DNA from 3 places in the Paenibacillus sp. FSL H8-0104 genome. Region 1 is predicted to be linked to each of the others. Evidence: riboswitches for the same ligand, from Rfam matches in the RefSeq annotation. Region 1 holds a riboswitch; each other region holds the start of a gene.
The links. Region 1 has a riboswitch for cyclic di-AMP ahead of NST38_RS00530 (C40 family peptidase). Riboswitches for the same ligand answer to the same signal wherever they lie in the genome.
Positions count from the first base shown of each region.

Region 2: it holds a riboswitch for cyclic di-AMP, as region 1 does, so the genes downstream of both, NST38_RS17580 (3D domain-containing protein) here and NST38_RS00530 (C40 family peptidase) in region 1, are expected to answer to the same signal.
Region 3: it holds a riboswitch for cyclic di-AMP, as region 1 does, so the genes downstream of both, NST38_RS07220 (hypothetical protein) here and NST38_RS00530 (C40 family peptidase) in region 1, are expected to answer to the same signal.

Region 1 is NZ_JBBOTC010000001.1:102,659-113,666, reverse strand. It holds gene NST38_RS00545 (YwhD family protein) at 1-305, opposite strand, end outside; gene NST38_RS00540 (M1 family metallopeptidase) at 407-2,398, shown strand; gene NST38_RS00535 (hypothetical protein) at 2,409-3,260, shown strand; cyclic di-AMP (ydaO/yuaA leader) riboswitch at 3,506-3,643, shown strand; gene NST38_RS00530 (C40 family peptidase) at 3,647-4,117, shown strand; gene NST38_RS00525 (GNAT family N-acetyltransferase) at 4,474-4,968, shown strand; gene NST38_RS00520 (c-type cytochrome) at 5,119-5,475, shown strand; gene rbsK (ribokinase) at 5,550-6,533, opposite strand; gene NST38_RS00510 (4a-hydroxytetrahydrobiopterin dehydratase) at 6,578-6,874, opposite strand; gene NST38_RS00505 (hypothetical protein) at 6,905-7,060, opposite strand; gene NST38_RS00500 (hypothetical protein) at 7,125-7,418, opposite strand; gene motA (flagellar motor stator protein MotA) at 7,652-8,452, shown strand; gene motB (flagellar motor protein MotB) at 8,439-9,257, shown strand; gene rluF (23S rRNA pseudouridine(2604) synthase RluF) at 9,475-10,176, opposite strand; gene NST38_RS00480 (ATP-binding protein) at 10,195-11,008, opposite strand, start outside.
Region 2 is NZ_JBBOTC010000001.1:3,949,775-3,960,782, forward strand. It holds gene xerS (tyrosine recombinase XerS) at 1-592, shown strand, start outside; gene mobB (molybdopterin-guanine dinucleotide biosynthesis protein B) at 818-1,363, opposite strand; gene NST38_RS17540 (molybdopterin molybdotransferase MoeA) at 1,379-2,668, opposite strand; gene NST38_RS17545 (HNH endonuclease) at 2,869-3,159, shown strand; gene NST38_RS17550 (DUF4247 domain-containing protein) at 3,274-4,014, opposite strand; gene NST38_RS17555 (DUF4178 domain-containing protein) at 4,026-4,532, opposite strand; gene NST38_RS17560 (DUF350 domain-containing protein) at 4,556-4,957, opposite strand; gene NST38_RS17565 (PspA/IM30 family protein) at 5,053-5,724, opposite strand; gene lpdD (prenylated flavin chaperone LpdD) at 5,836-6,177, opposite strand; gene NST38_RS17575 (polysaccharide deacetylase family protein) at 6,331-7,122, shown strand; gene NST38_RS17580 (3D domain-containing protein) at 7,231-7,905, opposite strand; cyclic di-AMP (ydaO/yuaA leader) riboswitch at 7,908-8,102, opposite strand; gene NST38_RS17585 (amino acid ABC transporter ATP-binding protein) at 8,321-9,043, opposite strand; gene NST38_RS17590 (ABC transporter substrate-binding protein/permease) at 9,030-10,493, opposite strand; gene NST38_RS17595 (M20 family metallopeptidase) at 10,677-11,008, shown strand, end outside.
Region 3 is NZ_JBBOTC010000001.1:1,620,393-1,631,400, reverse strand. It holds gene NST38_RS07230 (Nramp family divalent metal transporter) at 1-1,169, shown strand, start outside; gene NST38_RS07225 (HAD family hydrolase) at 1,274-1,957, opposite strand; gene NST38_RS07220 (hypothetical protein) at 2,339-2,734, opposite strand; cyclic di-AMP (ydaO/yuaA leader) riboswitch at 2,853-3,028, opposite strand; gene NST38_RS07215 (glutathione peroxidase) at 3,401-3,880, shown strand; tRNA gene NST38_RS07210 (tRNA-Leu) at 4,028-4,110, opposite strand; gene NST38_RS07205 (urease accessory protein UreF) at 4,553-5,254, shown strand; gene NST38_RS07200 (hypothetical protein) at 5,521-5,724, shown strand; gene NST38_RS07195 (hypothetical protein) at 5,752-6,387, shown strand; gene urtE (urea ABC transporter ATP-binding subunit UrtE) at 6,418-7,113, opposite strand; gene urtD (urea ABC transporter ATP-binding protein UrtD) at 7,091-7,900, opposite strand; gene urtC (urea ABC transporter permease subunit UrtC) at 7,863-8,954, opposite strand; gene urtB (urea ABC transporter permease subunit UrtB) at 8,977-9,882, opposite strand; gene urtA (urea ABC transporter substrate-binding protein) at 10,065-11,008, opposite strand, start outside.

The sequences.
Region 1 (11,008 bases):
ATCTCACATGCCGTTGCTCCACCATACAGTTGGCCTTCCTCCGTGCGATCGACAGCTACCCATACCAGCCATACCTGGCGTCCGTTGGGTACATCTTCACGATTGGTTGAGAACTTGATATTGCGTTCCACTTTGCTCTTCGCATGCATCGCACCGATATCGATTTTGGCTTCGCCATTATCAATAATGACCGGGGAAAGGTTATTCAGCTCAATGGAGCCTGCACCGAAGCCTTTATGCTTGCTTTTTGCACTAACGATATTCAAGGCAATCTGTTTTTTGCCGTTTTGCTCGTTTTGGTCCATGTTTATAACCTCCAAGGGTTGATACAAATATTTTAACTAATAATTGTCCCATTGCAAACATATACATGCTGTAGATGCTTGTCAACGGGAGGTATTTAACGATGATTCCACGACGCGCCAAGAGCTGGCTCACTGCATCCCTGGCCCTGTGTGTACTTGCCGGAGGGATATGGATCACTCTGGGTTATAATCGCTCAACTCATTCCGAATTGCCAGTACTCGCCCCCGAATCGGGCAAGCCTAAGGCAATAGCCCCAACGCCAGCACCTCCAGAAAGTGTACAGACCCCTACTGCCGAAGTGTACAGCAACCGTGTTGTGGAATATCACATGGATGTAAAACTGGTCGAAGGGAATGTACTGGAAGGGACTCAGACGATTACCTGGACACATCCAGGTAAAAAAACCGTCAGCGAGCTTTACTTTCATATGTATCCCAACGCCTTCTCTTCTGCTGACACCACCTTTATGAAGGAATCCGGTGGAAAGCTTCGGGGTGATGTCATGCCTACCAATGGTTATGGCTCCATGAACATTACCGAAATGAAAACGGAGGACGGGCTCTCTCTGCTGCACCGGATGCAGTATGTGCAACCAGATGACGGAAATATCAAGGACACCACCCTCATTAAAGTACGCTTGCCCAAACCCGTCAAAGGCGGGGAAAGCATCACGCTCCACACCCGATTTGAAGTGAATCTGCCGAAGATTTTTGCCCGGATGGGAACTGCTGATCATTTTGTCATGGCAGGTCAATGGTTTCCCAAATTAAGTGCCTATGAACCTGTGGGCAGACGTGGACGAGCAACGGAAGGCTGGAATCTGCACCAGTACCATGGCAATTCAGAGTTTTACGCTGACTTCGGTATATATAGTGTGCGTATTCGGGTGCCTGAAACATACAAAGTGGCTGCTACCGGATTTCCGACGCAGCAAGCCGTGGTGAAGAATGGAGAAAAGGTCTATCAATTCTATGCCGATGATGTGCATGATTTCGCCTGGGCAGCCTCACCCGATTTTGTGTACGCCGAGGAACCCTTCTCTGCACCCAATGTGCCTGGTGTACGAATCAAGTTATATCTGGACCCAGCTCATCAGGATCTGAAAGAACGTTATTTCTACGCCGCGAAGGCCGCTCTAGCCAATTATAGCAAATGGTTTGGCCCATATCCTTATGCTACCTTATCCATCGTAGTTCCACCCAAAGCGGGGAATGGCGCTGGAGGTATGGAATACCCTACGCTAGTTACAGCCTTTGGAGCCGATGACACCACGCCAGGTTATGACCTGGAACGAACCGTAGTCCACGAGATCGGACACCAGTACTTCTACGGCATGGTTGCCAGCAACGAATTCGAGGAAGCCTGGCTGGATGAGGGATTCACCTCTTATGCAGAAGACAAACTGATGGAGCAGGAATACGGATTGATTCCGAATCTGCCGGTACAATCGGGACTGATTACTTCTCCGTCATCCTTAACACAAGAATCCTGGAAGTTCGATTCACAGAATGAGTATGCAGCCAATGTCTATACACGTGGCAAACTTGTATTGCTTGGTATCGAACATCAAGTCGGTGCCAAAAAGATGGAACGCATCCTCTCTACCTATGTGAAGAAGTACCGCTTCAAACATCCCACTTCGGCTGATTTTCAGAAAATTGTGGAACAAGTGACCCGCACTTCCTGGTCTGATTATTTTGATCAATACGTCTATAGTAACGGGATGGCTGACTTTGCTGTAGAGAAGATTCGTGTTACGCCCGTACAGAAAGACGGTCAAACATTGTACGAGTCATCCGTGACGATCGCAAAAAAAGGGAGTGATTACAACGCCGTTCCTATTCGCATTGCTTTTGAAGACGGGCATATCCTCACCAAGCAATGGAATGGCAAAGAAGATCGCATCACTTACAAATTAACTCACACATCCCCCGTATCCTGGGCCATGACCGATCCCCTGTACTCGATCGTGCTGGAGAACCGCCATATGAACAATTTCCTGAAATCCGGACTGGATGAGCAGACGAAGTCCCGCTGGAGCATGAGTGTAACCAAACTAATAGAAGCCATATTCGGAGGTCTGTCATGGTGAGGTGGAAACGGTGAAAGCGAAAATACGTGAAGGCTGGTTTCTCGTCCGTCAGCATATGTTCATTGCCGCACTCTTATTTCTTTATCAACTCATTTGGGGATATTTCTTCTATCGAATGGTACAATCGGCCGTCATCCCACTGCTCCTTCGCTATCCAGATGCTGATGCCGGTGAGCTGAGTACACTTTTGTTCAAAATGGAAAGTCAACTTAACCTGTCTACCCATCCGGAGGTTCATCGTTATCTATGGATTCTCGGGGGCATGCTGCTGGTTCGCATGTTGATCAGCCCCCTCATTCAGGCAGGACTGCTCTACTCACTTCAGCACTTTAATTCTACAGAAGAGCGCATCCCCTTTGTCCGCGGAATCAAAAATCTGTGGAAACCGATGCTGCTGCTCCACACCATACGTACATTATTGATACTTCTGCCCGCCTACTGGCTCATACCGAAGCTCTACTCGATTCTCATGGACGGATTTCATTCCCTTCAATTACTTTTACCTGGCATACCTTATGTTGCTGCCTGGATTGTATATGGTTGGATCATCCACCATGTCATACTCTATATGCAGTTCGGTGTTTCGGCACCAGAAGGAGAAGGCGGGGCTCACGGTACCCTCAAAGCACTCTGGATTGCACTGCGTCATCTCATCGCTGTAATCGGCATTGCATTACTGCTGGGCGGAGTACACCTGCTCGTCTTTGGGGCATTCACTACAGCCTCATGGTTATTAACTGGACTGACCGGACTTATACTACAACAGACGTATCCACTTGCCAGATGTCTATTGAGTCTGTGGAAAATATGCAGCCATTTCCGATTATGGCAGTCCAAAATATCCAAAGGCGAGAGCAGATAGTTTAAAAATTGTTACCATCACATGTTAAACTCATGGCCTAATATGTACTTATAAATAGGCAAACCTCAACCTTTCCCCGTCAAAGGTCGAGGTTTTTTTTGCTAAATTTGTTGCTAAACGTTGCCAAAGCCGTACTCCTCTGTTACAATAATCGCAGTGAGTTTTTAGTAACAACTTTGTAATCTTTACATTCATATTTGTAACTACTTAAAATTAAATCGTCATTTCTTGATTTCGCAGGTGCATAACTAGCATAGCCAAATTCCTGGCACCTGGGAAGCGGGGGAACCAGTTATGGGTGAATTGATCTTGCTACAGAGGGATCATAGGGGACCTTCAACCGAATCCTTAAGCTAACCTCGCAGGCATTGGAAGGGGAATATCTCTTGTTCAAGAAGAAATTAACCGCAGCTGTACTTAGCATCACATTCGCTTTATCGCTTGGTGCAGGTAGCGCATTCGCAGATTCAAAGATGGACACAGTAATTGATTCAGCAATGGGAACTACATACAAAAGTGGGGGAACAACGCTTAACGGCTTTGACTGCTCCGGATTTACCCGGTATGTATTCGACAAGTTGGGTATTGATTTGGCACGCCAATCCAGTTCCCAATTCGACATGGGCGATTCCGTATCCCGCATGGAAATGAGAGCTGGCGATCTGGTGTTCTTTAATACAACAGGTAAAGGCGTATCTCATGTAGGTATCTTTGTAGGGGATGGAAAGTTCGCACACTCCTCTTCTTCCAAAGGCGTTACGATCAGTGCATTGAGTGAAAACTATTGGGCCAATCGTTATGTTGGCGCAAAACGGATTATGAGCACGGACGCATATGAATCACTGGCCCTTGACTAGGGACAAGCTGAGCAACATGATGCTGTAACCATTAACCATACTGGAACGAAAGCAAGAAGCATAACAGAACCGCCCGGTACATTCTCCGCAGGAATGTATCCGGCGGTTTTTTTGTGCTTCAATCCTTATTCATGTTGCAAGTTATACTCGGGGTATATCCTGCGACATCAACAGGTTCATTTTGCGTTCGTTCGTCCGTGCCCTTATGATGTTTTTACCCATCCCGTTATAATATAAACGAAATTACCGGAACTTTTGTTTCATTTTTTTTCTTGGGAAGGAAGACTTGCTAAATGAACATCACTTTTGTAGAGTGGACAAAGAGTTCTGTTTCAAGGAAAGGAGCATGCAGGTGTATGAAGGAAACCCCTGTGACGTTTCACGTTGTACCCATGCGAGAAGAACATGCGGAGCTTATCTGCAGTTGGCAGTATGATCCGCCTTACAATATCTACAGCTGGCTCCCCTGGGAGCAGATGAAAGCTCTGGAAGTGGAATTCGGAGATGCACAGCTGCGGCAGAAGCAATATGCAATCGTCCTGGATCAGAACGATCGTATATGTGGGTTTGCTCAATACTTCCCACTTCAAGGGGTAACCCGGATTGGCCTTGGCATGCATCCAGAGCTGTGTGGTCAGGGTCAAGGGACAGCTTTTGTCACTGCCATTGTACAGGAAGCTATTCGCCGAAATCCCACGAATGAGATTGATCTGGAAGTACTCACTTGGAATGCTCGTGCCATTCAAGTCTATCTGAAGAGTGGATTTGTCACCCAGGATACATACGAACGACAGACCCCAAGCGGCTTGAAGCCCTTTCACTGTATGGTTTATGAAGGGCCTCGCGGTTAGAATCCATTGCAAAACAACCAAATTTGCCCCTTGTTATGTGATTAGTTCAAAAAATTCCCACAAAATGCTATGATGTCAGTACAGGTTCCGTTATAATGATATGGATAGTTTCAGGTTAGATGATCTTTCATTCTGGAGGGGACATAAGGGATGCACAAATGGATCATGAGCGGAGTATTTTTTGCAGCATGCGCTTTAGCTATTGTTTTAATGTTTACGCTTCCAGGGAAAGAAGAAGTGGCTGAAGAAGCCAAGCCAACCATGCCGGAAGTAACATTGGATGCCGGACAAGCTGAAGCACTGGTCAAAGCCAATTGTATCTCCTGTCACGGGGATCAGCTTCAAGGTGGCGTAGGACCTGCTCTGGCTAACATCGGTAGCCAGGATGATCTGGAGAAGATCTATTCTACAATTGTCAAAGGTAAAGGTGGCATGCCTTCCTTCAAGGGCAAGCTGCAGGATGAAGAAATTGCAAATATCGCCATGTGGCTGTCAGAGAAGAAATAATCTCTGCACACGCATAACAAAGAGGCGCTTAATCCCCTTTTGGGAGAATAAGAGCCTCTTTGTTATATCAATTATTAAGCCTCTGCGGCATGCTCAGCCAAAAAGGCCTCAACTTCACGTGCGGACGGCATCCCGGACTGGGCGCCGAGCTTTGTCACGGATAACGCGGCCGCACCCATGGCGAAGCCTACGGCCGCGTCCAAAGTCTCACCGCGCGCGAGGGCTACCGCCAGCGCGCCGTTGAAGCAATCGCCAGCGCCGGTCGTATCGACGGCGCTTACGGCGTAGCCGGGCGCACGGCACGCGCCGGCACGCCCTGCTTGTACGCGGCCACCAGGCGCCGCCGCGTAGACAGCCCCCTCGGGGCCGAGCGTCGTGACGACAGCGGCCCCGAGGGATGCGGCGAGCTCTGCGACCGCCGCATCTAGGTCTTCCGGCCGGAGATGATCCCGGCCGGTAAGCACGGCAAGCTCACTGCGGTTCGGCGTGACAACGTCGACGCACCGCAGGAGCTCCTGGGGCAGACCCGGCACCGCGGGAGCCGGGTTGAGCACCACCAGTGCGCTGCCTTCAGCAGCCAGTTGGGCGGCGCGGGTAACCGCTGGCAGCGGGATCTCCAGCTGTAGCAGCACCGCTGCGGCTGCAGTCAGGCTTTTAACCGTATCCGCCTCTTCCAGCATCTCAGGCACCACTTGCCCATTCGCACCAGGAATAACGATAATCCGGTTGTCTCCCCGAGAGAGCCAGATGGAAGCCGTCCCTGTTACCGTTTCTTCCAATATTCGAACCCGCGAGGCATCTGCACCACTTTCCGTCAGACTGTGCAGCAGACGTTCGCCAAAACCGTCCGATCCCACCGCGCCAATCATCGTCGTCTGTCCACCCAGACGCGCAGCGGCAACAGCCTGGTTGGCCCCTTTGCCACCAGCGAGATAATGCAGCTCCTCACCGCTCACCGTCTCTCCCTCTTCCGGAATTGTGTCTGTCTTCACCACAAGATCCATATTGAGACTGCCTACGACAGCAATAAGAGGTTGTTTCTGATTATAGTCTGACATGTATGGTTCACTCACTTCTGGCCGCGCGATAATAACCGACCTCGTTATTGCGACCTCATTTTGTCATAAGCTTCGTTATATTGCCCTGCTTCCTTGATATCTACAGATGTGATACCACCCGCATCCCATGATGTGAGACGCAGTGTAACCGTTGTATAATCAATTGTAATAAAAGGATGATGATTGAATGCTTCCGAGATCGCAGCGACCTCATCCACAAATGCAATCCCTTTCATGTAGTTGGAGAACACGAATTTACGTACAATCCACCGTCCCTCTTCCAGTTCCCAGCCTTCCAGCCTTCCCAGATGAGCTTCGACTTCCTCTTGCGAAAAAACCATGCGTTATCTTCCTCCCCATAGGATGGTACATTACAGACGTGAGTCCGTATAACCACCGACACCTTCGGCGCTATCAACAGCAACCTCAAAGGCCAGGCTCACCGCCATGCGGTTGGCCCATTTCACGACTAACATCTTACCACGGACAAGCTTCAAAATCCAATCAACTACATGGCATAGAACCAATAACCATAAGGCTTTGAGGGGAATTCCAATTCCATTTATACCCCTGAAAATGCATGTGAACACACTAAATTAAAGGTACAAATGTCAACTCTTCTTCCCCGATCAAAATATGAATGCGGTGCTGTTCCTTATCATGGATGACCACGCCACTTCCAACCGGAATAACGGACTCCTCGCCCAGCGCATAGAACAGATCCTCCGCCAACGCCTCATCCACTTCAAGTTGGTCAGATGCAGCCAGTCTCTCCCACTCTTCCGCGTCCATTTCAAAGAAAACATACCGATCCGGTATGCGTCCGATTGCCGTTGTCAGATCTGTCAAAATTCCTTCATAATCCCGTCCATGCTTTACGCCCATTGGCTTTTCACTCCTATTCGGCCCCTAAGGAGCGGATTTGATCTTATTATACCTGAAAATAGCCCTTAAAAAAAAAGGCCTTCTGGTCGATAAATACATATATGACCGTTTTAACTGTTTTAGCAACCGTAAGGAATGCCTAACATTGAACGGATTGCGGCCAAAAATTCGTCCGGAAGCCCGAACACAGCCGCTTGAAAGGATTCAATTTTATCTCATGGATGAGGTGTATGATGAACATTTCAACGATTATTGGACTAATTTTGGGGCTGGTCTCCCTTGTATTTGGTATGTTCTTGAAGGGTGCGCCCTTAATCAACCTGGTTAACAATCCCGCAGCCTACATTATTATCTTTGTTGGTACAGCAGGAACCATCTTTATCGCATTTCCGATGTCTGAAGTTAAAAAAATCCCTAAGCTTTTCGGGATTGTTTTCAAAAATCAAGTACTAATTGATCGCGTATCCCTGATCGGCACATTTATGGATTGGGCTTCCACTACCCGTCGTGAAGGTTTGCTTGCACTGGAATCAAAAGTAGAAGAGATTGACGATCAGTTCCTTCGTGGCGGTATGCGTATGATTATAGACGGCAACGATCAGGAATTTGTAAGTGATGTGCTTATGGAAGATATTCATGCTACAGAGGAGCGCCACCGTGGCAGTGCCTTGATCTTCGCTCAGGCGGGGATGTACGCACCAACGCTCGGGGTTCTCGGGGCCGTTGTAGGTCTCATCGCAGCACTTGCCGATCTCAGTGACATGGAGAAACTCTCCCATGCGATTGCGGCAGCATTTATCGCAACACTCCTTGGTATATTTAGTGGTTACGTGTTATGGCACCCGATGTCTAACAAGCTGAAACGGATGTCCAAGCAAGAAATGGAGATCAAGCTGATGATGGTTGAAGGACTGTTATCCATACAATCCGGTGTCTCCACCATCGCCATCAACCAAAAGTTATCCGTATTCCTGACACCTTCCGAACGTAAACAACTGGAAGAGAAGGAGGGATCACCAGGTGAAAAAGGCTAAGAAGCACGAACCACATGAAGAGCATATAGACGAGAGCTGGTTGCTTCCCTATTCCGACTTGATGACCTTGTTGCTCGCTCTGTTTATTGTATTGTTCGGTATGAGTTCAATCGATGCAGCTAAGTTTGAGCAGATGGCTTCCGCACTAAACAGTGCATTAAATGGAGGTTCCGGAATTCTGGACCATTCGTCCATGAATCCGGATACGCCAGGTGCTGATTTGGGTAAGAACAAACAGGAACCTACAGAAATCACCAAGAAAACACCAGCTCAGATTACAGATGCACAGATGGCTAAGAAAGAACAAGAAGACCTGGAGAAACTAAAAGAGCGACTCGACAAATATATCTCGAAGAACGGACTTTCAGACCAGCTGAACACCAAGCTGAATCAGTCTGAATTGAAGATCACCATCAGTGATAACGCCCTGTTCTCCTCAGGCCGAGCAGATGTGAAGCCTGAATCACGATCCCTGGCGAAAGCAATCTCAAGCATGCTGCAGGAGTTCCCTGAATATGAAGTGGTTGTATCCGGTCATACCGATAATATTCCCATTTCGAACAACCAATATAAGGATAACTGGGATCTAAGCGCAGATCGTGCGCTCAACTTCCTGAAAATCCTGTTGCTGAACTCGCAATTGGACCCTTCCAAATTCACACCAAGTGGTTATGGAGAGTATCACCCAATTGCCAGCAATGACACCAATACGGGACGGGCACAGAATCGCCGTGTAGAGGTATCTATCATTCGGAAGTATCAAAGTAACAATACAAATGTAAAAGCCGTTGGCGGAGGAAACTAGAGGCCTGCAGCGATTCATTAACCAAAGACCGTTCTCCAGGTACAAGGAGAACGGTCTTTTGGGTTTATATAAGGCTTATGCCTGGTTCATCTACATATTTCCTTACTATTCGGTATTATTGACTAGTCTTCATTAACTCTGCTTTCCGAAAAAAAGCCCTGCGCTCCTTTTCGGAAAGCAGAGCTTTAATCGGTTAAATTAGTCGAACTCGAACCAACTATTCCAGTGAATAGTCCAACAGACCGCCCAGCTCCGCTTTTTCAGCAGGGGTAAGCTCTCTCCATGAACCTGTCGCCATTTCTCCAAGATGGATGTTCATGATCCGAATACGCTTCAACTTACGAACCTCGTAACCAAAGGCACTACACATCCGCCGAATCTGACGATTCTTTCCTTCAGTCAGGATGATACGGAATACTCGATCCGTCATCCGGGTCACTGTACAAGGCAGGGTCATTTCACCCAGGATCTTCACCCCAGTGCTCATACCTCTAAGGAAACTCGGGGTTACAGATCGATCAACAGTAACGATATATTCTTTCTCATGGCGCCCTTCTGATCTAAGAATCCGGTTAACGATATCACCATCATTGGTCATCAGGATCAAACCTTCCGAGTCCTTATCCAGGCGCCCAATTGGAAAGATACGTTCATCGTGCCCGACAAAATCAACGATATTCCCCTGAATATGCTGCTCAGTTGTACTTGTGATTCCAATCGGTTTATTCAGCGCGATATATACATGTTTTCTCTTTTCCTTGATCGGTTTGCCATTAATTCTTACATCGTCGCCTTCTTCTGCCTGACTGCCCAGTTCAGCCTTAACTCCATTAATGGTTACCTGACCACTATCCACCAACTTGTCGGCTTCACGCCGGGAGCAATAACCTGTTTCACTAATAAATTTATTAATACGCAAAAGGTAATCTCACCTCATCTATTTCTCTTCATCTGTAAGTGTGTCATCTGTTACCTGATCTACCTCAATAACTTCCGGTTGTTGCTCGGAAGCAGGCAGTTCAATAATAACCGTTGTTCCCTTGTTCATGACGCTTTTAATATCCATCATGCCCTTATGTGATTGAATAATGCGCTGACTGACCATCAGGCCAAGCCCTGTTCCAGACTCTTTATTCGTAAAGAAAGGCTCCCCAAGCTTGGGCATCATCTCTTCCGGGATACCAATGCCTTCATCCCTGATCTCAATTCTGACGCGTTTCGACTGCTCGTCATGCTTGAGCTTGATATGGATGTTTCCTCCATTTGGCATGGCCTCCATACCATTTTTCAGCAAATTGATGAATACCTGCTTCAATTGGTTCTCTTCACAGTGTACCATAGCCGAATCGGATGAGGCACGCAGTACAAATTCTACACCATGCAGATGCGCCTGACTATCCAATAACGAGATGACATCGCCAAGAATAAAACGAATGTCCCGATTCTGAAAATGAACCGCCTGTGGTTTCGCCAGAATCAGAAATTCACCAACAATAAGGTTGATGCGATCCAGCTCCGATAACATCAGATCCAGATGACGATGATTCAGCTTGTTGCTCTCTTGCTGTAACTGCAGGAACCCTCGCAGCGTGGTCAGTGGATTACGAATCTCATGTGCCACACCTGCTGCAAGCTGGCCTACAGTTGTTAGCTTCTCAGAACGTCTCAGCAGCTCTTCCATCCGATTACGGCTTGTAATGTCCCTGGAGACGCTAATCAACGCGGTAATCTCTCCAGCCTCGTCTCGTACC
Region 2 (11,008 bases), 3.8 Mb from region 1:
TATTCTTGAAGGTTACGCTGTCGATATGGAGAAGAATAAGCAGGCCCTATACTCCCATGAAATCAACAAAGAACGGGACGCCTGTATTGCCAGCCTGATTCTGAATTCCGGCTTACGGGTGTCGGAGGTCGTGAACCTGAACGTCGATGACCTTGATCTGAACAACAAACTCCTGTATGTCTATCGCAAAGGTAACAATGATGAGACGTACAAAACTCCCGTTTATTTCAGGGAACAGGCCAAGGACGAACTCGCAACTTATATGAACCTGCGGCAATCACGTTACCGCACGCCCAAGCGGGAGAAAGGTCTGTTCATTGCTTTGCGTAACGGAGATTCTGAAGGCAGTCGAATGACCAAAAGAGCGATCCAGGCTATGATCATGAAATACGCCAAACGTTTTGGCAAACCTTATCTAACCGTGCACAAATTACGCCACTCATTCGCAACCGACTATTATTTGCAAAATGATATTTACAAAACGAAGGAGCAGCTTGGACACGCTTCTACGGAAACGACCGAGATCTATGCTCACCTTACCGACAAAACGATGTCCGAAGCCATCGAACGCCGTACTGACGACGGGATGTAACATCCCGAACATAATAAAAGCAGCAAACCACATCAAGGATTTCGATCCGAGAAAGGTCTGCTGCATTTTTTTGTTTTTTTGCATCATTCAAGGAGAAGAGCACAAGCAGAAATAATTTGGTTTACATAATAAAAATTACGTTATATTCAAAGGGGATCAATCACGCTCTCTGTACATTCAATCATATCCAGCGATCATAATATCCCACTTTTGACGTTTCTACCATTAGACTTCACCATTCTGCCTACACTCGCTCTCAACCATCGCTAGCAACGCTTTGGCTATATCCTCCGTTTCATGAACCGAGTACCATGTTATATCTCTGCTTACGGTACTCCGCTCTATAAACTGCTCTGAAGGTAACCATGAGATTATACCCACTACCCCTTTAAGTTGATTAACCAAGGTCAGATCTTTCTCTTCTCGAACCATCACAAATTTGGGATAAGAAACATTCTTGAATCCTTCAACAACAATCCAATCATAATCCGATAGATAGCTCAGCATATCCTCCAGCTTGGTTGCCTGTCGCTCCATAATCGCAGTACGTTTCTCTGACATGATAACCACCGCCGAAGCCCCAGACTCTCCAAATCGATAAGAATCCGTTCCTTCTTGATCCATCTCAAAATGATCATGACCATCATGCTTAATTGCTGCTACTTTAAGTCCCATAGAAGAAAAGTGCCCGATCAGCGCGGCTGTCAGGGTTGTCTTGCCTGTGTTTTTGTATCCAACAATCTGTATGATATGTGGCTTTGTATCACTCATTGTAGTCATCCACCACTACCTCACATGACCTGAGGGCAGTTTGAGAATACGTACCTGCTCACCCGCAGGAATGCCTTTTTTCTCAGGTGGAACAACAATCAGGCAATCACTGTCCTTAATGGTGATCATCACGCTGGATTCATCTACACGGGCGGCAGCCGGTATTGCGTACACCATGCCGTTGCGGATCTCCGTGCGTCCACGGACGAACCGTGTGAAATTATTAACTTTGGTGTACTCTTCTTCCAAGATCGCAGTCCATTCTTCCATATAAGGATGAGCATCCGCCTGCATGGAACGTATGGTTGGACGAACAAACAAACCAAAACCTACAAAACAGGCCCCCGGGTTACCCGAAAGTGCAAAAAGCAATTTATCTTTATATATAGCAGCTGTGGTCACACTGCCTGGTCGCATCGTCACTTTGTTAAACAACATCTCCACATGTTCTTCCAGCACAAGTTCGCCCATAATATCATAATCCCCGACGGATACACCGCCTGTGGTCACCACGATATCATTATCTTGAATGGCTTCTTCCAGTTTGGCCCTTGCCGTATTCACATCGTCTGCAATAGAACCGTACATCACAGGCTCTCCACCTGCTTCAACAACCAGAGAGCGCAGCATGTAACTGTTGCTGTTCCGAATCCGACCTGGTTGTAATGGCTCATCTACATCAAGCAATTCCGTGCCGGTTGCGAATATCGCCACCTTTGGACGTTGAAATACAGGAACTTCTGCTATGCCAAAAGTAGCTAACACGGACTGCTCTCCTGCCCTGATGATCGTTCCTGCTTCGAGCAGTTGCTGTCCCTCTTGGACTTCCAGTCCGATTGGGGTGATATTAGCACCCGACAATATGTGCCGTTTCAATGCAATCCACTGTTCTCCATTCTCTACCTTGCTCTCGGTCATCTCCATCATAACTACCGCATCCGCACCTTCCGGAACCTGTGCACCCGTCATGATGCGAGCCGTCGTACCTGAAACAATGGTGTGATCCGAGGTGTAGCCGCAAGGAATTTCATCAATGACTCGAAACCAAACTTGATGATCACTCGATGCATCTATGGTATCTGTACTGATAATCGCGAATCCATCCATACCCGATCTCCTGAAGAATGGATACGGATGGGGGGCCTGAATCGTCTCTGCAAGTGTGCGGCCATGAGCAGATTCAAGGTGAACTTTCTCTATGGAGCCTACAGTAACTCTTGCAGCTATTTTGGCCTGGGCATCCGGTACCTGTACAGCTGTACGATTGAATTTGGCAGTTGTCATATCATGTGAATGTGAGTTCATTTTCAAAAGTATTCTTACCTCCTAAAGACTATCATCTTTTAAGAAAGTGTAGCCCGAATACTGTAAGATAACAAGTACATCACTTATTGAATGCTGTGACAAAATCTTATTTCTTACAGGTGTAACATTCCTTGACCTATGTTCAACATGAAAGGCATCTTGTCTGCCCATAATATAAGTGACAAAGGGAGGCGATGATCATGAGTAATCGATGTGAATTATGCGGAAGAGAACCTGTGAATACGACCGTTCATCATCTGACACCGAAAGAAATGGGCGGAACATTTCTGCCAACGGCCAACCTGTGTATCCCCTGTCACAAACAGATTCATTCGCTATACACCAATCGCGACATTGTAACCCTTGGTCTCACTGATCTGCAATCCTTGAGACAGGATGAACGAATGATTCCATTTATCCGCTGGATTCGCAAACAGCCTGCTACAACGATTCCCCGTGTACGTAAATCCAATCATGTTCGCAAATTGTAAACCAAAAAGAACAGCTCCAAGGTAAATGCGCGGATAGAGATAAATCCGTCATACCTTTTCCTGTTCTTTTTGGATTGAACTATATGTTGGGCAGCCAAGCTTATAATTAAATCATTATCTTCGCCTCTTAATTCGGCCGCCGCCCACTCTGGTTTTTGGTTTTTTGTAGGATTTCTTAGGTGAATCAAACAACCCACCACTACTCTTGTTGCGATCAATGGTTCCCTTGCTCTGATCCTTGTTACGGTTGAATAATCCTCCGCCAGATCCCACGCTTGAATCTTTATCGCTTCCGCGCCTTGTAATCGTACCTTTCCGATCAACAGTAATAGGTGGAGCAAGCTTCTTGTCATTACTTGTTGGTGCACGATAAGATCCTGCACTCGGTTTATACGTATCTTTATTGGTATATCCTCGATAGTTGCCATAACCTCGCCCGCCAAAAGAATCGAACAGATTACCAATTAATGTAGCGGTGAGGTAACCTTGTAAAAAAGATGAATCGTAGTTCTGCCGAACATATTCCTTGGAGTCCACCTCAACCAATGTATCCTCCGGCTTGTTCGGGTCTTGTTGCAGGTGATAATACTCGTCCTGATACACGAGGAACATACGCTCTGTATTCTCTGCCGAGATTTGATCCGGTTGCCGCTGGTCAGACAATTCCTGAGCCACTTCCGGAACGGTACGGTCCGAAGCCCGGTACACATAGGACGTTGAGTTACCACTGCCGTTAACCGATTCAAGCGGATATGTGTCCTGAACAGAAGGCGCTGCTCCGCACGCGGACAACAGAGACATGACAAGGCTGAGGACCAGCATTAATTTTAATCCATGTGCCAAGCGTTTTTTCATTGGAACCTCTCCTAGCTCGAATGAATCACTTTGATATCCGCAGGAAGAATGGACTCACCCTCATACAGTGTAAATCTTCTGTCTTGCCACTCCACGCGAAGAAGCATATTATCATCCGACTGATACTGCCATACCAATTGTTCTCCAGCCTGGCCATATGGAGTTCTACCTGCCGTTGATACCATGCCTCCATACTCTTCCTCCAGATGATATGCGCGCCCATCCAGGTCCAGCAATGTAGGCACCTCATCAGGCGCATCAAGCCTGCCATCAATTGGTGTATATAGGGCGTAACGTGTGAGTTCCCGTTCTTCGATATGCAAATATCGAAATGCGGTACCATCCTGTAGCGTGAGCACAACTGCATTTCGAGCACGATTTTGTACCCGACCAACGACTTCATAAGTGACCAGAGAAACCTCACAGATATCACCAGGTGCAAGCTGAAGCATCGTTTTCTCTGCCTGCGGTGGTTCAGGTTTCGTTAGTATTCCTTTAATTCGTTTCCATACACTCATGAGAATTACTCCTGTTCCTTATCTTATAAACAAGCTGCAATAATCAGTGCGCCCACGATATGTAAAGCGCCAGAGAACAACCCGTACCCTGTCTTCCCTTGCTGAATTCCCGTATCCAGATCCAGGTTGGCCCATTTGCGAATCATAAAGTGTACAACACTCTCCAGAATCAACAAAATGATAAAGGATACAACGGAGACCAGCAGTGCTTCTCCCAGGTGACCGGCCGTAGAAATGGACGTAGCGAGTACATATCCTTGTGCAAATAATTTCATAACCATACGTGTAGTAACGGCCATATTGCCAGCCTTAACTTCAGCAAAATCCTTATATTTCGTGAACAGTGAATCAACATACATCAGGACAAACAGCAAAACCGAACCAGATCCGGTCCAGACCAGCATCGCCAAAATGTTCAAATCCATTTACACAGCCCCCACATATCAACATGAACCGCATTTAAAAGCGAAGGAGAAATACTCTTCTCCTCCGCTGGTTAACCTTGCTGACAACCAAGGTATTAGTTCTTATTATCGTACTGTTTCATCAATGCTGCGAGTTCATCTTCAACAGCCTGATCTTTACCCAACTTCTCGAACTCTTCATCCAAAGATTTTCCTTTGGAAGACATTTCGTTACTTGCTTCAGCCTGTGCTTCCATCTGCATCATTTTCTCTTCCATACGCTTCATACCAGCACTTGCAGTATCAGAGCCAAACCCATTCAACGCTTTGTTGATTTCCGTTTGGGCTTTTGCTGCATTGTAACGGGCTACCAGTGTTTCACGTTTGTTCTTCATTTGAGTCAACTGCTTACGCATTTCGTCAAGCTTGCCACGCAGGTTATCTGCAGAAGCCTTGTTTTGGTCATAGCTGGTTTTGTACTCAGCCATCTTCTCTTCAGCAGCCTTTTTCTCTTCCAGGGCACGTCGAGCCAGATCCAGATTCTGAGCACGTGCCGCCGTATGCGCCTGCTCTTCACGTTTCTTCACAAGAGCTTCCTGCTCTTCGAACAACTGCTTGAATTTCTTCTCAATGGCGATCTGTTGAGCTACTGCTTTCTCCGCATCTTCCAGATCCTCTTGCATGTCACGGATATATTGGTCCGTCATCTTGATTGGATCTTCCGCCTTGTCAATAATGGCGTTGATGTTAGACATAGTTAGATCACGCAAACGTTTGAAAATGGACATTATGTTATTCCTCCTAGTCGATATTACATCGTATATAAACATACATACGTAACAATCTACAACTCGTTTCAATTTTAGCAAATAAAATCAAAACATTGAATGGTTCTTATGTCAGGAAAATCGTTTATCTTTGTTCAGATGATCCTCCATCAACCTCTCTGCAGTCTGCACGATTTCGTCGATCTGCATCCGCGTGATGGAATCAAAATGGATACCCATGATCACCGTAACGGTTACTTTCAGCTGCAAGGCAGCCTTTCGGGCAAGCCGCTCACACAGCTCTTGTTCTTTATGCCCAGGAATATGTACTGTCATCCCGCTTACGCGCTCATGATCCACGTAGAACGTGGCTACTGCGCCAATATGTGCCTTTCCTCCGGTAACGAGAAAAACCTTATCTTCTCCTGCTTCAATCACCTGTAAACGTATGGATTTCAAATCATATGTACTCATACCCATCCACCTATCCTTTTCTATATGTTATATATGGAGGAATTATGGCTGTCATGAGCTAAATCGGCAATGAAACTTCTCACACTGCGCATATTTTATGGAGCTCCCGGGCATACCAAGGAGAACGTCATTTTGGAAAAGGAGGCCGTTATTATGCGCGTACGCCTCATTATGCTAATGGTTATCGTTATTTTTCTCGGAGGATATCATGCTCCAGTTTCATCGCGGGATGTTTCAAGCCCGCCAAGTGAATCCGTATCAGGTTCGGATTCTGCGGAAGAAGAACAACTGACATTGGGACAATTACGTCAAAAATATGCCGATACGTTCAAAACCAATGGTCCTTCAACCAAGAAGGTTGCACTGACTTTTGATGATGTACCTGATCCACGATTTACTCCACAAGTGCTGGATGTATTGAAGAAATACAATGTCAGAGCTACATTCTTTATCGTGGGTAGTCGTGCTGAGAAACATCCGGATCTGGTGAAACGCATCGTTAAGGAAGGGCATATGGTTGGTAATCACAGCTACAATCATCCTGAATTCAGTAAGCTGTCGATGAATGCCTTTCGCAAACAAATTTTACATACCGGGGATATTATTCGACGTTTGGCAGGATATACGCCCAAGATGATTCGGCCGCCTTATGGAGACATTAATGAAGAACAGCTGAGATGGGCTGCCAAACAACACTATAGCATTGTGAACTGGAACGTAGACTCCCTGGACTGGAAAGGCCTTTCAAAGGAACAGGTGAAAGATAACATCCTCTCTGCCGTGAAACCTGGCTCCATCGTTCTGCAACATGCTGGAGGCGGTGTAGGATCAAACCTGAACGGCACGATTGAGGCTTTGCCTGAAATCATTGAGGAATTGCGTAATCGGGGATATGAACTGGTCACCTTGGACGAAATGTTGGGATTGCCAAAGGCCAAAGATTAAGATGAACGTGATAGAAAATAAATTAGAATATTAAAAGGGTGCTGTTCAATCGCGAATTAGCGACTGGCAGACACCCTGTTTGAATTCATTTAAAATGTTATTTTCTCTCTACTTCAGAATGTACAGCTCGATATCCTGAAATCCAAATGAGCTTACAGACTGTTTGCTACCGGGGATAAAGATATCAATCCGGTGACCTTTGATTGCACCACCCACATCCCGCGCTGTGGCTACAAAAGCCTGTTTTGGCAATCCTGGATGGCTATGACCAGTTACCAGTACTTTGGTTCCGAGTGGAATTACACTTGGATCAACTGCAATCGTGCCCAGTTCAAGGTCATTTCCGAAATAATCGACTGCACCCCATCCTCCATTTTCAGACGGATCTGCAGAGTATGCCGTTGCTTTCACGTTAACGGCTTTGCTGTAATCGAATGTTTTACCCCAGGCTTGAACCACTTTGTTATCTGCGTTAACGTCCAAACTTGCTGTGGTAACTGTTTTGGCTGGGGTCTTGCTCTCCGTTGCCGCAGCGGCTGCAACATTGTTTGCCTTACCGGGAATCGTAATTTTCAAACCACCATAAATGTTGTAAGCCGAAATGTCGTTGTTTGCTTTAACCAACGTGTTGAGTGCTACTCCATATTGTTTTGATAAGGTGTAGAAGGTATCCCCTTCTTTGGCCACATGAACTGAATCGGCGTGAGCCGGAACGGCTTGAATGAGCATTGCTGTTGTCATTAATGCTACTGCTGTTTTGGCTATACGTTTCTTGTTAATCATGGTCTTCCTCCCTCATTGTGCCTGCGAAGTTAGTTGTCGGATTCGGATGAGGAGCCCACCCTATAGGTTATTCGTTACATTTGAAACGTTATGTACCCAATTCACCCCAAGCAGTGTGCTGTAGATCTTCCCCCTGCACAATCTGCATCGTTACATCCCCCACACTCCCTGTCCGGAAGTTTCGGCAGAGTTCAATATATCACAATTTTGTAACCTGAACTTGTAGTAATTCTTACCAAATGGTTTTTAGCATGTCATCAACTGTAAGAATACTGGATAATTCAGAAAAGTTGGCGAACCGACTTCTTTATATTTGGTAACAGAAAAGTTACTTTTCCGAATCCACACGTGATTATTATCCATAAAAAAATAGCGTTACCGACTCGAAGTCAGTAACGCTATTTGATCACATCGTTTAGAGTACTTTCGCAAGAAAATCACGTGTACGTGAATTTTTGGGTGCTCCAAACACCTCATCAGGTGTTCCCTCTTCCACAATAACCCCGCCATCCATGAACAGGATTCGGTCTCCCACTTCACGTGCAAAACCCATCTCATGTGTTACGATGACCATCGTCATTCCGCCTTCTGCAAGACGTTTCATGACATCCAGCACTTCACCGACCATCTCAGGGTCCAGTGCCGACGTAGGCTCGTCAAACAGCATCACATGCGGCTGCATGGCCAATGCTCTAGCAATGGCGATCCGCTGTTTCTGTCCACCAGACAGCTGATTCGGGAATGTATCTTTTTTATCGTACAAACCCACGGTGTTAAGCAGATCAGAGGCAATTTTCTCCGCTTCCTGAGTGGATTGTTTCTTCACTTTAATCGGAGCAATCGTGATGTTTTGCTGTACCGTTTTGTGTGGGAACAGGTTGAAGTGCTGGAACACCATGCCCATTTTCTCACGAGTTGCGTTAATGTTATGCTTGGGGTCCGTGATTGACACGCCTTCAAAATCAATCTCTCCTGAGGTAGGCTGTTCCAGCAGATTCAGACAACGCAAGAAAGTACTTTTACCTGAACCGGAAGGACCGATGACCACGACAACCTCACCTTTGCCAATCGTCACGTTTATGCCCCTAAGCACATCGTTATTTCCATAAGATTTGTGTAATTGTCTAACGTCTATCACTTGCACTCAACTTCCTTTCCAGTCGTCCCAGCAGCTTGGACAAAATGAACGTCATTACAAAGTAGATGGCTGCTGCAATTAGAAACGGACTCAACCCTTGGAACGTAATGTTCTTGACCACGCTAGCCTGATACATAATGTCCACCATACCGATAACGGAGATAATGGAGGATTCTTTGATGATAGTTATGAATTCATTACCGATCGCTGGTAATACAGCTTTGAAGGCTTGTGGCAATATGATATAACGCATCGCGGCGCCTCTTCCCATACCTAATGAACGCGCTGCCTCCAACTGACCACGATCCACACCTTGGACACCTGCACGGAAAATCTCCGCCAGATAGGCACCACTATTGATTGAAAGTGTAATGATACCTGCCTGAAGTGCAGTGAAGTTAATGCCAAAGCTCAGGGAAAAACCATAGTAAATAATCATCAACTGTACCAACATCGGTGTGCCACGGATCACTTCAACGTAAGCCGTACCAATCCAGCGCAAGATTGCAACGTCATGCAAACGGAACAAACAGATGATCAATCCAATAATTACCCCGAAGATAACCCCAAGTGCAGACAACAGAAGTGTGTATCCTACACCTGTAGCATAGAAACTTTTGTACTCCCAGAATACTTGGAAAATATTTTGTGATTTGTTCGCTTTATCCGCCATCAAGAGGCTGGCGTCCGTCACCATCTGATTGATTTTATCTTCGCTTTTCAGTCGCTCCAGTGTTCCATTTACTGCAGCTAGCAGCTCGGTATTACCTTTACGAATCCCGATTGCCGCTTCTGCTTGCTCTTCGTCCGGAACAGCAGCAGCAAGTCCAATGATATCGTCCAGATAACCTGCAGCAACGGTATCTTCAACGATTGCCGCATCAATGCGTTTTGTTTGCAGTTGAAGCACGATATCCGAGATTTTATCCAGCGCAGTAAGCTTCGCTCCTGGAATACTCTGTCCGATCGTTTCCTGAATGGAGCCTTTCTGAACGCCAATCTTCGCATTTTCAAGTTCTGCCATAGTTGGATATTTGTCTTTATCCACATTGCGAACCATAATCACTTGTTTTGATTTATAATAGGTGTCGGAAAAATCGATACTTTTCTTCCGCTCATCCGTCGGCGTCATACCTGAAATCACCAGATCAACACGCCCGCTCTGCAATGAAGGCAGGAGACCGTCGAAGCCCATATCCTCAATCACAAGCTCAGCGCCAAGATCTTTGGCAATCTCTTTGGCGATCTCAATATCGAAGCCGACGATTTCATCTTTGCCATTAATCACTTTATGGAATTCGTATGGTGCAAAATCGGCACTTGTACCGAGCACCAGCTTTTTACTGTTTGAATTATCTGTAGTTCCACTTGCAAGTGCCACAGGAACGGCAGTCGTCAGCAGAATAACAAAGGTCAACAGCATCATGGTGTAACGACTTATTAATTTCAACCTTTTTCTCTCCCCTTACAATACTTTGTATGCTTCTCATGTTGATGACTGAGTCATTATAAAGTACAATGCATGATTATGCAATGCATTTTGACAATACAAATCTTGACTTGTTTCTGAAAAAATAAAGCAAACATGATATAATCAATGAATTATTTTCATTTTTGCATAAGGAGTTTACTAATGACAGCTAACAAATCACAAATTCTGACGGTTATTGATCAATATGCTTCCCGTTTTAAAGCCATTTCATCATATATCGGTGCCAACCCCGAACTGGGAAATGAAGAGTTCCTTGCTTCTGCTCGTCTAAAAGAAGAACTTGTCTATCACGGGTTCACTGTAGAGGCTCCTATCCTTGGACTAGACACAGCTTTTATTGGAACCTATTCAGCCGCTAAACCCGGCCCTACCATTGCGTTATTGTGTGAATATGACGCGTTGCCGGAGATCGGTCACGCTTGTGGTCACCATCTGATCTGTATGATGAGTCTTGGAGCTGCAGTTGGGCTGAA
Region 3 (11,008 bases), 1.5 Mb from region 1:
ACTGGGCAACAGATATCGCAGGCGGCTCGCAGTTCGGGTATACCTTGTTATCCGTTATCCTGTTATCGAACCTGATGGCCGTTGTCCTTCAGTCGCTGGCTGGCAAGCTCGGTATCGTCACTGGACGGGATCTGGCTCAAGCCTGTCGTGAACGATTCAGCATGCCTGTTGTTATGATGTTATGGATTCTGTGTGAGCTTGCCATTGCAGCTACCGATCTGGCTGAAGTCATTGGTTCTGCCATCGCATTAAAACTGTTATTTAACATCCCCATGTTATACGGCGTTATCATCACCGCAGTTGATGTACTCCTGATTCTTGTTCTGCAAAACAAAGGCTTCCGCGCTTTGGAAACTCTCGTCATTGTGCTGATGGCAACAATTGCCCTCTGCTTCGGGATTGATCTGTTTCTGGCAAAACCGGATATGGGCGGTGTTCTCCATGGTTTTGTACCAAATGTTGAGATCCTGCAAAACCCGGCTATGCTCTATATTGCCATTGGTATTATCGGAGCAACCGTGATGCCGCATAATCTGTACCTGCATTCTTCCATTGTGCAGACCCGTCAGATCGAACAGACACCACAGGGCAAAAAAGAAGCCATTCGGTACTCGACCATGGATTCTACGATTGCGCTGACACTGGCCCTGTTCATCAATGCAGCCATCCTGATTGTATCTGCCGCTGTATTTCACAGTGCTGGTATGACGCAGGTTGCTGAGATCGCTGATGCCTATCATCTGCTGACACCTCTATTGGGTACTACGGTCGCAAGTATCCTGTTCGGTGTGGCGCTGTTAGCATCAGGTCAGAACTCTACCCTTACAGGTACACTCGCTGGGCAGATCGTTATGGAAGGTTTCCTGAACATTCGAATTCCGGCTTGGCTACGCAGACTGGTCACACGTCTGATCGCCATCATCCCGGCGGTAATTGTGACAGCCATTGCAGGAGAACATGGCACAGAAGAACTGCTCATTTTGAGCCAGGTCGTGCTGTCGCTTCAATTGCCCTTTGCTGTAATTCCCCTGGTGATGTTCACAAGTGATAAAAAAAGCATGGGTGCATTCGCCAACAAATTGTGGCTCAAAATCATCTCATGGGTCATTGCCGCGATTATCGTTGTGCTGAATGTATATCTGATCATTCAGACGATCCGGTTGTTCTAATCTCATTTTAATTGGCTAAATACTAAAAAGGCTGATCAACTCCGGTATTTTATACCCAGTTGATCAGCCTTTATTGTTGCAATCCAATAAACAACCATCTGAATCTAATCCTGATTTGGCATCAGTAACGGCAAGAGTTGATCCAATGATTCAACAGTCCAATCCGCACGTTTGTCATCCGATAGATCTGGCTGGAATCTTCCGTAACCCTGCATAATTCGAATCGTACGCATGCCCAGATTCCGAGCAGGTATAATGTCGTTATCGATCCGATCTCCGATCATGACGGCTTCCTCCGGTTCACAACCTGCCTGCTTCAAGGCCACAGCGTATAACTCAGGGTCTGGCTTGGACACTCCTTCTTCAGCTGAACATGCCAGAACATCAACATACTTCCGCAAGCCGTAACTCTCCAGTCTCTCTTCCGTTCCAGGACTCTGATTGGCAATAATGCCAATGCGATAATGCCGTGACAACTGCTGAAGAACAAAATCTGCTGAAGGAAAAGGACGTTCAAGATCTTTTTGAAACTTCAGCTTGTCCTGAATCTGTTTTTGATGCCCCTCGTCTTCAACAAATGTGCGAATCGCCACTCTCATAGGCCATTGCTCATATTTTCGGTAACAGCTCGCGAACAGTTCGCGTACCGCCTCAATTGTCACCGGATACCCCAAAGCACAAGCTTCACGGACAAACTGTCCGATAATATCATCAACCGGCTCCCATTCATCCACCAGCGTATCTCCAACATCAAAAAACAACCATTTCAATCCACCTACATCCGGCACGCCAATTCCTCCTTGTAAGCCACAGGTGATTCCTGATCCTAATCGAGTTCAAAAAGTCTGGTTTTCAGTACCAAGAAGATGGAATGAAGCTAGAAATGGAGTAGCGGAGCGTAGGGAAAACTACGTGAGCCACGGACATTTCGGCTGAATTTCATATTCGATGCTGATGATGCCGTTAGGCATCCTTCGTAATCAAAAGCGGACTTTTTGAACAACCTATAGAAACCATAAAAAAGAAGACTCACCATCCTGCATGAGTCTCCTCAAACTTCCGTTTATCGATGAATCAATTTCATAATACCTTGAGTGAATTCTGAAATTGATTCTAATACATTCAATTATAACAGGCACCTTACACCTGAGCAATCAGAAGCTATGGCATTAACCATTGAGGAGAAAGCCAACTTCCCCATTGAGCGAATATACAATCCGGTCTGCGCCCATGCCCCGATAGATGCCCTTAGGATGACTCTGCTCCGTAATGACGCACAGGGATTTCGATGTCCATGAACGGCAGATCTGTAAATAACGACAGGTCAGATTCAGACTGTTCTCGAAAATAAACACGTTGCCTACGCTGCCCTGCGGCAAAAACCATTTTTGAGCTGCAGCCGTATTCATGCGAATGACATGTTCTACTCCGATTCTACGGAGTCTTCGCTCTTCCCCTGCACTGTTGGTTAGAACGGCAAACGGCATTTTTTTGTACATCAGCAATTTGATAAATTTGCGTCCTGCTTCATTTGGAGCAGTCACTAAGACCATCTCAGTATCCATCATTCGTTCCTCCCTTGGCGTGAAAAGACAACAAAAAAGAAGCGTGGGGGACCAAGGCCTCCCGAACGCTTCTTAAATAACCCATGGCGAAAACACCATGAACCAGCGTACGGCTTGTTGCCTCTCCCTTTAACGCTTACGAGGTTAGCTGACGGATTCGGGCGCGAGAGTCGCCCTATTTCCGGCTGTCACCGGAAAATTCACCCCATGAATGCCCACTGTCCTGGACAGCGCATTCCGTTGGTTCCCCCGTTTTCCACTCATCAATGAATGGAAACTCAGCGATTAAAACATCGTTCGTATATCTTAAGGATAAGATCGAGCGATATTATCGTTTGTTTCGTTTTTCAAGTACATTTTAGTTTAAATTGAAATTACGTTATGAATCATACACCCATGCCATGTCGGTGTAAAGTCCGCCCAGATCACCAAATCGGCAGATTTTTGCCAATTCCTATCCATAATAACGCTTACAACAAAGTTATACTCTATCTATCTCTTCAAGGCTATCTAATTCTCACTCTGGCGTAAATCACTTCGCAATTCATTCACGTATTCTGCACAACTTGCCTGTTTTGATTCTTTTAACACCATATTAGTTTTGCAATATTTAATTGCAACCAATATAATAGAAGATATAAGAGTAAATAAATGGAGGCGATTTAGATGACAGTCTACGATTACAAAGTGAATACCCTTCGCGGTCAAGAAGTTGAAATGTCCGACTACCGTGACAAAGTGCTCCTGATTGTGAATACGGCAAGCTCATGCGGCCTTACCCCTCAATTCAAAGGTCTGCAAGAATTGCAAGACAAATTTCAAGATGCTCCATTTGAAGTGCTTGGTTTCCCAAGCAACCAGTTTGCACAGGAAAAAGGATCTTCCGACGATATTGCCGAGTTCTGTCAGATGAATTATGGCGTGAGCTTCCCCATGTTTGAGAAAATTGATGTGAACGGCTCAAGCGCTCACCCTCTTTTCCAACACCTGAGCACAGAAGCTCCTGGCCTGCTCGGCTCCAAAGCAATCAAATGGAATTTCACCAAATTCCTCGTGGATCAGAACGGACAGGTCATTAAACGTTATGCTCCCAAAACAACACCGGACAAGATTGAAGAAGATATCAAGAATTTGCTGCAAAAATAATACACAGGCCACCCGTAGCCGGAAGGTAGAGCAACATTCCTCCGGTAATGGATGGCCTTTTTTCAACCCAGATGTCATACTGTTCGAAAAAGACAAAAAAAAGAAGCTTCCCATTAATGGAAAGCTTCTTTTTAATCGTTCATATGATGCGGTCGAGAGGACTCGAACCTCCACGGGCATACGCCCACTACCCCCTCAAGATAGCGTGTCTGCCATTCCACCACGACCGCATGTCGTAAATAATCGGCAACAGAATTGATTATACCGGGTTCAGAACTAAAAGTAAAGTATTATTTAATACTTCTTTTTCAGCTAGGCATTTTCATCAAAAATCGCATAATCTCGTCATCTTTACCCATGAACTGCATATCATTAGATTTGATCCCCTCTTTTCCGGCTTGAGCCGATCTTGTTGATTCATTTATATATAGTCCTTCCTTATATAGTCCTCCCTGCACTTCGCCACATAAATAACACGATAAGTTATATAAAATAACACAAATATTAAATTCCAGATTTAATACATTAAATTTAACGGATACTATTGACAAAAAGCGGACATTTATGGGATGATAACTATCATATAATTCGGATTCTCAAACATAAAGCAAACAAAAAGGAATATAAATGTTACTTTAAGTGACATTTAACGAACACAGGAGGCGAATGATTGTGAACCGTGGGAATAAGCTGCTCGATTATGTCAAACTGCTTGATTCCTCTATTCAGGTTGGAGGGTTCACCCATTCCTTCGGCATGGATATCCATATCAGGGAGGGTACCATTCGTAATGCTGAAGATCTCGAATCATTCATGCGTTGTCAGTTGCATCCGAGCATCGTTCGTCTTGAAGGTATGGCTATCAAAGGCATCTATACCGCAACAGATCACAAGGATACATGGCGGATAGCTCTGATCGACAAGCTCGTCCATGTTCAGCGAACCCCTGGAGATCTCAGAGAACAAGCTGCCGCCATGGGTAAACGATTGATCAGACTCGCACGCGCTCTGCACCCCTGGATTGAATTCAGCCAGCTCGAACAGATCTTTGCCAAATATGATTCGGTTGGCTGCCTCTCCACTGTTCACGCCTGGATTAACCACCACCTCGACATCCCGGTCGAGGAGGCGGTCCTTGGTTACCTGCATTCAGCCATGAATGCCTGCATAACCGAAGCCTCCAAAGTCATTCCCCTGAACAACGATACAACCAAGGATCTGATGGTCCGCCTGGCCACAGATCTGGAGAATGAATGGAAGACCGTCAGCGCCTCGGCTGCGGATGGACTGGCACAGCCAACCTCGATGTCCATGAAATCGTTTTTCCCCAGTTTCCATATGCTCGGAGCTGGACTTCATGCCTACAGGGCCTAATCCTCTTCCTCCTCATGCCTGCTCCCCTTCATTCAAACAAACTAAAAAACACGCGGCAACCTCCTTGCCGACGTGTTTTTTGTCATTTTATTTGTTTTATTTACGTATTTACGCCATTTATAATCACAAAATACACTTTTTTCCGTCTTTTTTAATTGTTAGATGACGAATTTACGTATATAATGAAACGTACAGCTCGCATTTCTATATATACTACATGAAGAAAGGGCGGCTGAATACTACATTCTAACCAGGGGTGAACCCTTTTGAACAAGAAAAAACCAGTTACTCCGTTCGGATGGGCCATCAAACGACGGCTAACCGAACTTCAAGTGGACCAGAAGACCTTTTGTGAACAGCATGGCATCCCACCCTATCGTTTATCCAATCTCATTCACGGCACACGCAAAGCAACCCGATTCAGGCACCTGGTCGCTGATATTTTGGACATTCCAGATGAACTGAGATAAGATTTCTGCCAAAGGAGGGTCTCATCCATGAGACATGTTACATCCGATCTGGAGAGGCTGTCGTTCCAGTCCATACGTCACCAGCTCATCATCGTTGATGACAATTGGATTATCCAAAGTTGTAACCGTGCCTGGCAACAGGGACTTGGTCAATGCTCACCAAACCCGGATATACACAGTAGTCATAGACACTACCTGCACCTGACGGAAGCCTGGGCAAAACGAGGCAAGAACGCTAACATGGCACTTGTCGCACAGAATTTGAAAGAACGCGGAATACCCTTTAATCGAAATCATACATATGACATCTGCGTGTATACTGTATACAACGAAAAGAGGTGGTTTCGTGTAGAACTCACCCCTCTATCTTATTCAAATTCAATTCTGGATACCGATCTTGCTTTAATTGCACACATGGATATTACCGAACAGAGAAAGACAGAACACCAATTGAAGAAGGCATTGTCCGAAGTGCGCACATTGCGCGGACTGCTGCCTATTTGCGCCGTCTGCAAACAAATCAAGGACGAAGAGGAACACTGGAACTCCGTTGAGAGTTATCTGGAGAAGCATACCCACGCCGAATTCACCCATGACATCTGTCCGGAATGCATCCGGCGGTTATATCCGAAATACTCGAATATCCTGGACAAGCGCTCCTGAAACCTTTCTCCACTGGCCGACTAACTACAACTATACGGAGAGATGATGTTCAAACTGCGACATATCCAGTTCTTGCGGTGTCCCATGCAGGGTTATGGTTCCTTTGTCCATGATATAGATGTAATCTGCGGCACTTCGTACAAAATCAATACTCTGCTCTACCAGCAGAACCGAGAGGTTCCCCTTTGCCTTGAGCTGCAAAATAACCTGCCGAATGTCCTCCACGATAGAAGGCTGGATGCCTTCTGTCGGCTCATCAAGGAGCAACAACCCCGGACGCGAAGCCAATGCCCGAGCGAACGCCAACTGTTGCTGCTGTCCACCACTCAGATCCCCGCCCTGCCGTCCATACATCGTAGCAAGCACTGGAAACATCGCCAGTACATCCTCCGGGAACGTTTTTACTCCCGGTGCACTTGTCTCCAGACCAAGCAATAAGTTTTCTTTCACCGTAAGCTGCGGGAAAATCTCCCGCCCCTGCGGTACATACCCAATCCCTGCCCTTGCCCGCTTGGCTGTGTCCAAGGTGGATAACTCCTGATTTTGCCACTGAATACTGCCCTTGCGTGTTTTGAGCAGCCCCATTAATGTTTTCATCAACGTTGTTTTACCTACACCGTTACGACCCATCAGACACACCACCTGTCCAGGCTGTACATCCAGGTTCACACCACGAAGCACATTGCTTTCCCCGTAGCCGGATTCAATTCGTTGCAGCGACAGCATGGTCATCCCTCCTTTTGCCCAGATACACTTCTGCCACTTTCGGGTCTGCCTGTACCTCCGCCATCGTACCTTCCTTCAGCAGTTTTCCTTCATGCATCACCGTTACCTTGGCTGCGAACTCTCGCACAAACTCCATATCATGCTCCACCACCACAACCGAGCGTTCACGCGCAATCTCTTGCAGAAGTCGCCCGGTCTTGTGTGTTTCTTCATCCGTCATGCCTGCAGCTGGTTCGTCCAGCAACAACACCCGCGGCTCCTGCAGAAGCAGCATGCCAATCTCCAGCCACTGCTTCTCCCCATGCGACAACGCTCCTGCACGAGCATCAACGCGGTCTTGCAGACCAATCTGGAGGGTAACATGCTCCATGGCAGCACTCATTTTCCCATATCGACGAATACCGATGGCTTGCAAAGGGGAACGGCGAGTCTCCGCTGCCAGCGTCAGATTCTCCTGTACCGTCAGACCTGCAAAGATCGATGGCGCCTGGAATTTGCGTCCCACACCTTTGCGAACAATCTGGTGCTCCTTCAGTCGCGTTAATTCCGTGCCATCCCCCATCTTCACCGAACCGGACATGGGTTTTGTTTTGCCACATATCACATCCAGCATCGTTGTTTTCCCTGCACCATTGGGTCCGATTAGAAAATGCAGGTCATGTTCATGCAGCTTCAGATTCATGCCTTTGACAGCAACGAACCCACCAAAGGCCACCGTAATATCCTCGGCTACCAACACCGCTGATTCCTCAGTAGACTTTAGGTTTTTCCCGAGTGACTTGGACATGCGTACTCTCTCCTCTCCGCTTCAGCAAGCGAACGACATGACGATACACTCCTACAATTCCGTTTGGCATGAACAAAACGACCGTTACAAAGAGCCCACCAATGACAAACAGCCATCCTTCGGGATAAGCCTCACTTATGCCTGTTTTGGCTGCATTCAGCACCACTGCTCCGATGACCGCTCCAATAAGCGTACCGCGACCACCCAACGCAACCCACAGGACCATCTCAATGGAGGGTACAATCCCCATCATTGATGGCGAGATAATACCCACCTGAAGAACAAACAACATGCCCGCGATGCCTGCAAGCGCACCGGAAAAAGCAAAAGCCAGCGTTTTATATCCTGCCGGATCATATCCGAGGAATCGTACCCGATTCTCCCCATCCCGCGCAGCTTCGAGCACTTGGCCGAACCGACTGTTCACCATTCGACGACAGAGCATATAAGCGATCACCAGAACAGCAAGCGTTATATAGTAGAGAGCAATCGTCGTTCCAGCGGAATGAAGTGTAAAACCAAAGATCGAATTATATCCGGTAATGCCATTTGTTCCACCCGTCCATTCCTGTTTACCTACAAAGAGTGTTACCGTAATGAGAACCAAGGCTTGAGTCAGGATGGTAAAATAAACACCGGTGATCCGGTTACGGAACGTAAACCACCCCAGGGCAAAGGCGAGCAATGCCGGAAGGGCTATCCCCAATAACAGCGCCACCGGGAAAGAGCGAAAGGGTTCCCAGAACCACGGCAGACCACTGAGACCACTCCATCCCATGAAGTCAGGAAGTGTTGCTCCACTGGCCTGAAGCTTCAGATACATCGCCATCGCGTATCCACCTAGCCCAAAGAACACACCATGCCCAAGACTCAGCACACCCCCATAACCCCAGATCAGATCGAGACCAATGGCCAGGATTGCCAACGCCAAAAACTTGGCTAACAGACTCAGACGAAACTCCGTGGAGATTAGTGGAGCAAGACACATCATGATCAGTACAACCGCCCAGATAATCCTCATTTTCAGACTGCCAGTCTTGAGTAAAGCGGACATGAACTAACCCCCCTTCTTCACGTTAATCGAGACTCCGTGTGCGCATCGCGACCAAGCCACGTGGTTTCCATTGCAGGAAAGCAACGATACATACAAACACAAGCACCTTGCCAATGGAGGCCGAGGTATAGGTTTCGAACAGCGTGTTGAACATACCAATCCCCAGTGCACCACACACGGTTCCAACCAATTTTCCCACACCACCCAAAACAACCACCATGAACGCATCCACAATATAATACGTACCAAGCGAAGGACCAATCGGACCAATGAGCGTTAATGCACAGCCAGCAATTCCGGCAATGCCCGAACCAATCGCAAAGGTCATGCCATCCACCCGCCGGGTCGAAATCCCAAGACACCCCGCCATGCTCCGATTCTGCATCACAGCCCTCATTCGTCTTCCAGAAGATGTTCGATAGATATAGAGATACATGCACAGCAGCACAACCGCAACCAGTGCGATAATGAAAATTCGTTTATACGGAAATACAATCCCATCCGAGATCGCCAATCCCCCATTGAGCCAAGCCGGACTGGATACTCCCACATTGGGTGCTCCGAATATGGTACGGGCCAGTTGTTGCAGCATCATGCCTACACCCCATGTCGCCAGCAGACTGTCCAGCGGCCTGCCATATAGATGCCGGATCAGCACCACTTCAAGCAACCAGCCAATCAGAGCAGCTACAATGAACGCAATCGGTAGAGCCACAACAAAGTAGGCACCAAACCACGCCGCTGGAGCATAGGACATGAACAGATTTTGTGTTACATACGTTGCATATGCACCAATCATGATCAGTTCACCGTGCGCCATATTGATGACATTCATCAGCCCAAACGTTACTGCAAGCCCCAATGCAATCAACAACAGAATTGAACTGATACTCAGACCATTGAACATCTGCAGGATAAACATATCCATCGCTATCCCCTCCTCCATACCGTGACTCTCGATATTTCACATGAATTCAATTAGCGGCAGTAACATTTTTCACATCACAGTAACGCTTTACCGCGATATGGTAAGAGGGTGTGTTGTCACACCCTCGTTTATGTTTCGGCTACTTTGAAGCGAGTTGCCTGTTTTATTGCGAGGTTTCTATGTTATTTAGCGCTGAGGGAAGCTCCCCATTCATACGTTTTCAGATAAGGGTCCGGCTTGACAGGCTCACCAGAATTCCACAATTCCTTGAACTGCCCATCCTCCTGCACCTCACCGATCCGTACGGTTTTGTAGATATGCTGATTCTCTCCATCCACGGTTACCTTACCTTCCGGGGCATCAAACTCCAGACCCTTGGCAGCTGCCTTCACCTTCTCCACGTCGGTTGATCCTGCTTTTTCCACCGCCGCCTTCCAGAGATAAACCGCCACATATCCCGCTTCAATCGGATCCGCTGTCACTCGATCAGCACCGTATTTTTCTTTATACTTGGCAACAAATGTTGCATTCTCAGGTGTATCTGTTGTCTGATAATAATTCCACGAAGCCAGATGTCCCTTCAATACGTCTGCGCCAATACCACGGATTTCTTCCTCCGCCACACTTACCGAGAGGGTTGTCATCTGAACCGAGGAGATTCCGGCATCCTTCAATTGTTTGAAGAAGGCCACATTGCTATCTCCGTTCAGTGTATTGTATACAATATCCGGCTTCGCAGCTTTGATTTTGCTAATGATGGTACTATAATCGGTATGTCCCAGCGGTGTATATTCCTCACCCACCACTTCGCCGCCTTCTGCTGCGAGTTGCGCCTTAATGACCTGATTGGCCGTTTTTGGGAATACATAATCTGAACCGAGCAGATAAAACGTCTTGCCCCTGTTCTCCAGTAACCAGGTTACGGATGGAACGATCTGTTGATTGGTTGTTGCTCCTGTATAAAAAATATTTGGCGACGATTCCAATCCCTCATATTGCACCGGGTAAAACAATAAACCTTTATTCTGTTCAAACACCGGGAGCATAGCCTTCCGACTTGCAGAGGTCCATCCACCAAATACAGCAGCGACCTTATCCTGTTGCAGTAACTTTCCAGCCTTCTCCG